Regions from separate parts of the Massilia haematophila genome, predicted to be linked through region 2. Evidence: predicted binding sites of a transcription regulator. Region 2 holds the regulator's gene; the other holds the start of a gene.
The links. Region 2 encodes FNR, which switches genes on or off when oxygen is low (the NO sensors DNR and NnrR bind a similar motif). Its sites were predicted from a motif close to TTGATNNNNATCAA; they were not measured.

Region 1: the regulator FNR is predicted to act here: its motif matches at 1,992-2,005, upstream of ACFOPH_RS15670 (isocitrate lyase).

What each region holds. Positions count from the first base shown of each region.
Region 1 is NZ_JBHRVV010000001.1:3,543,421-3,546,830, reverse strand. Features, by position in the region: gene ACFOPH_RS15675 (3-hydroxyacyl-CoA dehydrogenase NAD-binding domain-containing protein) at 1-92, opposite strand, end outside; gene ACFOPH_RS15670 (isocitrate lyase) at 190-1,770, opposite strand; gene ACFOPH_RS15665 (alpha/beta fold hydrolase) at 2,085-2,798, opposite strand; gene ACFOPH_RS15660 (HAD-IA family hydrolase) at 2,807-3,410, opposite strand, start outside.
Region 2 is NZ_JBHRVV010000001.1:2,173,561-2,176,970, forward strand. Features, by position in the region: gene ACFOPH_RS09635 (cytochrome ubiquinol oxidase subunit I) at 1-1,163, opposite strand, end outside; gene fnr (fumarate/nitrate reduction transcriptional regulator Fnr) at 1,383-2,150, shown strand; gene ACFOPH_RS09645 (VOC family protein) at 2,157-2,585, opposite strand; gene ACFOPH_RS09650 (DUF885 domain-containing protein) at 2,835-3,410, opposite strand, start outside.

The sequences.
Region 1 (3,410 bases), 1.4 Mb from region 2:
ATGGCGTTGGCGCCGATGATGCCAACCCGTCCGACCGTTCGAGCGCCGGCAAGCGCAAGCGTGCCGCGGGCCTCGTTTTGCATACTATTCATGTGGCTTCCTCGACAGGGATAATGCGATGCCCGATGTGCAACCGAGCCGATCACGCGGCGCAGGCTCGCCGTGGCGAGCCTGCGCGTGCGAATTTCCTCAGAACTGGTTCATGGTGTTGAGTTTGCCGGAAGCCTTCAGCGCTGCTTCGCCGCTGAAGTATTCCTTGTGATCGTCGCCCAGGTCGGAACCCGACATATTCTGGTGCTTGACGCAGGCGATGCCCTGGCGGATCTCCTTGCGCTGCACGCCGGCCACATAACCCAGCATGCCCTGCTCGCCGAAGTATTCCTTGGCCAGGTTATCCGTCGACAGCGCGGCGGTGTGGTAGGTGGGCAGCGTGATCAGGTGATGGAAGATACCGGCTTCGCGCGCCGCGTCGGCCTGGAAGGTGCGGATGCGTTCGTCGGCTTCGCGCGCCAGTTCCGAGTCGTCGTATTCGGCGCTCATCAGCTGCGAGCGCTCGTAGCGCGACACATCGGCACCCTCGGCCTTCATGCTGTCGAAGACCTGCTGGCGGAAGTTCAGGGTCCAGTTGAACGACGGGCTGTTGTTGTAGACCAGCTTCGCATTCGGAATCACCTTGCGGATTTCCTTTACCATGCCGCCGATCTGGGCGATGTGCGGTTTTTCCGTTTCGATCCACAGCAGGTCGGCGCCGTTCTGGAGCGAAGTGATGCAGTCGAGTACGCAGCGCGCCTCGCCGGTGCCTTCGCGGAACTGGAACAGGTTGCTGGGCAGGCGCTTCGGACGCAGCAGCTTGCCGTCGCGCTTGATGAGCACGTCGCCATTCGTCATCGCATCGAGCGAAACATCTTCCACGTCCAGGAAGCTGTTGTACTGGTCGCCCAGGTCGCCCGGCTCGCGGGTGTAGGCGATCTGCTTGGTCAGGCCCGCGCCTAGCGAATCGGTACGCGCCACGATGAGGCCATCGTCCACGCCCAGTTCGAGGAAGGCGTAGCGCACGGCACGGATCTTGGCCAGGAAGTCTTCGTGCGGCACGGTGACCTTGCCGTCCTGGTGCCCGCATTGCTTCTCGTCCGACACCTGGTTTTCGATCTGGATGCAGCAGGCGCCCGCTTCGATCATCTGCTTGGCCAGCAGATAGGTGGCCTCGGCATTGCCGAAACCGGCATCGATGTCGGCGATGATCGGCACGACGTGGGTGACGAAATTGTCGATCTTGTCCTGGATCGCGGCGCGCGCTGCGCCTTCCGCGGCGTCGAGCTGGCGGAACAGGCCGCCGAGTTCGCGCGCATCGGCCTGGCGCAGGAAGGTGTACAGCTCGCGGATCAAAGCGGGCACCGCGGTCTTTTCATGCATCGACTGGTCGGGGAGTGGGCCGAATTCCGAGCGCAGCGCGGCAATCATCCAGCCCGACAGGTAGAGGTAACGGCGCTCGGTATTGTTGAAGTGCTTTTTAATGGAGATCATCTTCTGCTGGCCGATGAAGCCATGCCAGCATCCCAGCGACTGGGTGTATTGGGACGGGTCGGCGTCGTAGTTCGCCATGTCGCGGCGCATGATCCCGGCGGTGTAGCGGGCGATGTCGAGGCCGGTCTGGAAACGGTTCTGCGCACGCATGCGGGCTGCGGACTCGGGGTTGATCGCATGCCAGCCATTGCCCTGCTGTTGCTTGAGACTGGTGATGGCCTGGATATCGTTCTGGTACTGGGACATGATGAACTCCATAAGAAAGAATCGAAATCTCCTGCGTTCGCCGCCAGCGGTGGTGCGCAGCGAATCGTGATCGGATGAGTTCATCATAGCCCCAATTCGGCGGCCTATCTTATATCTTATATAAGAGTTGGTGAGTTATTTTTCCCTTAAAATTCAATGGCCTGAATATTCTGTTTCATGATGCGCAACGTTATCTTGTAAAACGAAATTTTATGGCAGGGTTGATTCGCAGCAAACTCCACGATGTGAAACGGAGTTTGGCCGTGTGAAAAATGACAGGCGTTCTTAAGAATGCTTGACGCCACGACGGGAAATCACAGCGCGTTCTTCTGCCCGTGGAGAAACGCTGCGATCGCCCTGACCAGCGCTTCCGGCTGCTCCAGCGGCAGCATGTGGCCGGACTGTTCGATGACGTCGAGACGTGCGCCGGGAATGGCTTCGGCCAGCTCGCGGGTTTCCCGTGCACTGCGCAGCGGATCCTGCGCCGCCCCGATCACCAGCGTCGGACAGGTCAACGATGCCGCAGCAATCCCATCCCGCTGCAGCCCCGACTGCAGCACCAGCGCCTCGTAACCGAGCCGCCGCCCCATCTCCCTGATCCGCGTCACCAGCTCCCTGTCGCCGCGCCGGTCTGGATGCAGCGACTGCGCAATCGCGCCCATGCTCAGGCCGCGGAAAGTCGAAGGATCGAGCGCCCTGATCGCATCCTGCTTGGCCTTGGTTCGCTCCGCGCTGTCGACCTCGAGCGAACTGGCCACCAGCACCAGCGCCGCCACCCGCTCCGGATACAACTCGGCCACCTTGCGGGCGATATACCCGCCCAGGGAAAAACCGACCAGCACGAAGCGTTCCGGCGCAGCCTGCGCCACGCTGCGTGCGATCTCTTCCGTCGTCGCCCCCGGACTCAAGGGCAGGCGATGCACGGGCGCAGTCCACTGCAACAGCGGCACGACCTCATCCCAGAGGGACGCGTCCAGCATGTAGCCCGGCAGCAGGACCAGGGGACAGTTTGTGGCGGAAATGCGCATCGCCTTGTTCAGCCGCGCTTGCGCAGCACGCGCAGGCCGTCCGGGCCGGCCTCGGCGCGCAGGTCGGCGTAGTCGAGCACGGCGGGCACGGTGATCTCCAGCGGATGCGTGTGGGTGACGGTGACGACGATGCTGTCCATGCCGGCGCTGGCGGCCGACTTCAGGCCGGTCAGCGTGTCTTCGAACACCAGGCAATCGGCCGGCGCCGCGCCGAGCTTGCGTGCGCCCAGCAAGAAGGGATCGGGCGCCGGCTTGCCGTGCTCGACATCCTCGGCCGCCACCAGCAGCCGGTGCGACGGCAGGCCGGCCGCGTTCAGGCGCGCCATGGCCAGCGCGCGCGGCGCCGAGGTCACGATGCCCCAGCATGCGGGCGGCAGGCTGGCGATAAAGGCGGCCGCGCCCTCGATGGCCTCGATGTCGGCCACGTCTTCGATCTCGGCCGCCGTGATCCAGGCGGCTTCCGCGATCGGGTCGACGCCGGGCAGGCCGAGCTGGCGGATGGTGTCGTGGGTACGCTTGCCGTGCAGGGTCGGCAGGAAGGTCTCGACGTCGAGGCCGTGGCGCGTCGCCCAGGCGCTCCAGACGCGCTCGGCGGAGCGGATCGAGGTGAGC
Region 2 (3,410 bases):
ACCCAGGGCTGGCGCCCGACCTCGGTGGTCACCCAGCCGGCCAGGATGGCGACCAGCCCGGCCGGCCCCATCCACAGGGCCGCGCGCAGGAACAGGCGTTTGGTGAAGAGCTGCCCGCCGCGCCGCAGCAGCAGGCTCCACAGCCCGAGCGCGATCATCAGCAGGCCCAGCCCGACCATCAGGCGGAAGCTCCAGAACACGATCAGGGAATTCGGCCGCTCGTCCTTCGGGAAGTCCTTCAGGCCGGGGAACTGGCCGTCCCAGCTGTGGGTGAGGATGATGCTGCCCAGGCGCGGGATGCCGACGGCGTAGCGGGTTCGTTCGGCCTCCATGTCGGGTATGCCGAACAACAACAGCGGGATGGCTTCGCCCGGCTCGTTCTGCCAGTGCCCTTCCATCGCCGCCAGCTTGGCCGGCTGGTGCTCGGCGGTGTTCAGGCCGTGGAAGTCGCCGATGACGGCCTGGATCGGCGCGACGATGAGGAGCATCCACATCGCCATGGAGAGCATCTTGCGCACCGCCGGATTGTCGCGCCGGCGCAACAGCTGCCAGGCGCCGACCGCCCCCACGATCAGCGCCGTGGTGAGGTAGGCGGCGACCACCATGTGCATCAGGCGGAACGGGAACGAGGGGTTGAAGACGATCGCCAGCCAGTCGGCCGGCACCATGCGCCCGCCCTCGATGGCATAACCCTGGGGTGTCTGCATCCAGCTGTTGGCGGCCAGGATCCAGGTGGCCGAGATCAGGGTGCCGATCGCGACCATGCAGGTGGCGACGAAGTGCAGCTGGGGGCCGACGCGGTTCCAGCCGAACAGCATCACGCCCAGGAAGCCGGCCTCGAGGAAGAAGGCGGTCAGCACCTCGTAGGCCAGCACCGGCCCCATGATACTGCCGGCAAACTCGGACATATAGCTCCAGTTGGTGCCGATCTGGTAGGCCATCACGATGCCCGAGACCACGCCCATGCCGAACATGACGGCGAAGATCTTCAGCCAGAAGTGATAGAGGTCGACGTAGACCTGGCGCCTGGTGCGCAGCCAGGACATCTCGAGCACGGCCAGGTAGCTCGCCAGGCCGATGGTCACTGCGGGGAACAGGATGTGGAACGACATCGTGAAAGCGAACTGGATGCGTGCCAGATCCAACGCCGATAGGCCGAACATGAACCCTCCTCGTGATCTGCGGTGTCCAGAATCTAGCACGGCTTGGCAAGCGCACAATTGGCATCTTTCCCTGACCTTGACCCGCATGTGCACGCACAGCCCCGCGTCCATTGCGCCTGTTTATCAGGCTTTTCCAACTGGACAGCTTGCGGCAAAAGACTGGCCACGGCGCCGGACCGGACTATAATTCCCGTATTGACCGCGACTATTCGTAGACCGATGACCCAAGTCACCCCTCCCCCCGCTTCCTCCCCGATCAGCATCCAGGCGCTGAAGGCCAGCTGCAGCGCCTGCAGCATGCACCAGCTCTGCCTGCCGATGGGCCTGGAAAACGCGGACATCGAGCGGCTCGACAAGATCATCGGCCGGCGCCGGCGCCTGGAGCGCGACGAGCGCCTGTATGCCATGGGCGAACCCTTCCGCAGCCTGTACGCGGTGCGCTTCGGCCACTTCAAGACCTACCAGGTCAACGCGGCGGGCGAGCAGCAGATCACCGGTTTCCAGATGGCCGGCGAACTGCTGGGCATGGATGCGATCAGCGGCGACCGCCACCACTGCGACGCGGTTGCGCTGGAAAGCAGCGAGGTGTGCGAGATCCCGTTCTCGCGGCTGGAGGAACTGTTCGGCGAAGTGCCGGCCCTGCTGCGCCACTTCCACCGCATGATGAGCCAGGAGATCACGCGCGAACAGAACGTCATGCTCCTGCTGGGCAACATGCGCGCCGAGCAGCGCTTCGCGGTGTTCCTGGTGAACCTGTCGGCACGTTACGCCGCGCGCGGCTATTCCTCGACCAGTTTCGCCCTGCGCATGTCGCGCGAGGACATCGGCAATTACCTGGGCCTGACGATCGAAAGCGTCAGCCGCCTGCTGTCGCGCTTCAAGAAACAGGGCTGGATCGCGGTCGACAAGCGCGAGGTCACGCTGCTCGAACCGGCCCACCTGCGCGCGATCGCCGCCGGCACCGAGCAGTGCAGCCCGATGGCGTGACCGAGTCTAGAAAGTCACCTTGACCGATTGCGCGCTGCGCGTGGCCGGGCCGTGGTACACGGCTTCGATGTTGTTGCCGTCGGGATCGATCACGAAGGCGCCGTAGTAGCCCGGATGGTAGTTGCGCTCGCCGGGTGCACCATTGTCCTTGCCGCCGGCCCGCAATGCCGCTTCGTAGAAGGCGTCGACCATGGCGCGGTCGGCGGCCTGGAAGGCCAGGTGGTGGCGGCCGGTCAGCACGCCCTGCGCCGCCTCGCTGCCGGGCGTCGAGACGAAGAGCTCGTCGGCCCAGAAATAATCCTCGCCCTCGCCGCCCAGCGGCACGCCCAGTACCTCGAAGACCGCGTCGTAGAACCTGCGGGCTGCGGCCAGGTCGCGCACGACGAGCTGGAGGTGGTCGATCAGGCGTCCGCGGTGCAATTCCTGGGTTTCCATGCTGCGCTCCTTGTTGAGTGGTCGACGGAAGTGTCCAGATTAACGTAGGGTGGACACCTGTGTCCACGCCGTGTCATCGCACGCGGCCACGCGCGGTTCTTGTTGTCGAGGCGGCTGATCAGCCGCCCTACCGCGTGGACACAGGTGTCCACCCTACGCCCTTGCCGGCATCGTCATCCGGACGGAAGCAGTCGATCGGCCGACGGTTCGCGTGGGCACGGCGTGCCCAACCAACGATCGCGTCAGCGCTTACGCCTTCGCCTTTTCCTTCGCAATCCACTGGTCGACCAGCTGGCCCAGCACGTCCAGCGGCACCGAGCCGCTACTCAACACCATGTCGTGGAAGCCCGGCAGCGAGAACTTCTCGCCCAGCTCGGCCTTGGCCTTCTCGCGCAGTTCGACGATGCGCAGCATGCCGATCATGTAGGCGGTGGCCTGGCCCGGCCAGGCGACGTAGCGGTCGACTTCCTGGACGTTGATGCCGTAGTCGACCGCCTGCTGGCGCGTCCAGCCTTTGGTGTGCAGGCCGGTGTCGACCACCAGGCGGCGCGCGCGGAACAGCTCGGAGCCGAGCGCCCCCAAGAGGCCCGGGACGTCGCCTTCGTACCAGCCCTGCTCCACCGCCAGGCGCTCGGTGTACAGCGCCCAGCCTTCGCTGTGCGCGCTGCCGCCGCTGAAGATGCGCTGGCTGCGGAATTTCGGGATGCCCTTCAGTTCCTGCTGGATCGCCAGCTGGAAATGGTGGCCCGGCACCGCTTCGTGGTAGGACAGGCTGCGCATGCGGATCATGTCGAAGGTCGGCCCGCGCAGGGGGACCCAGAACAC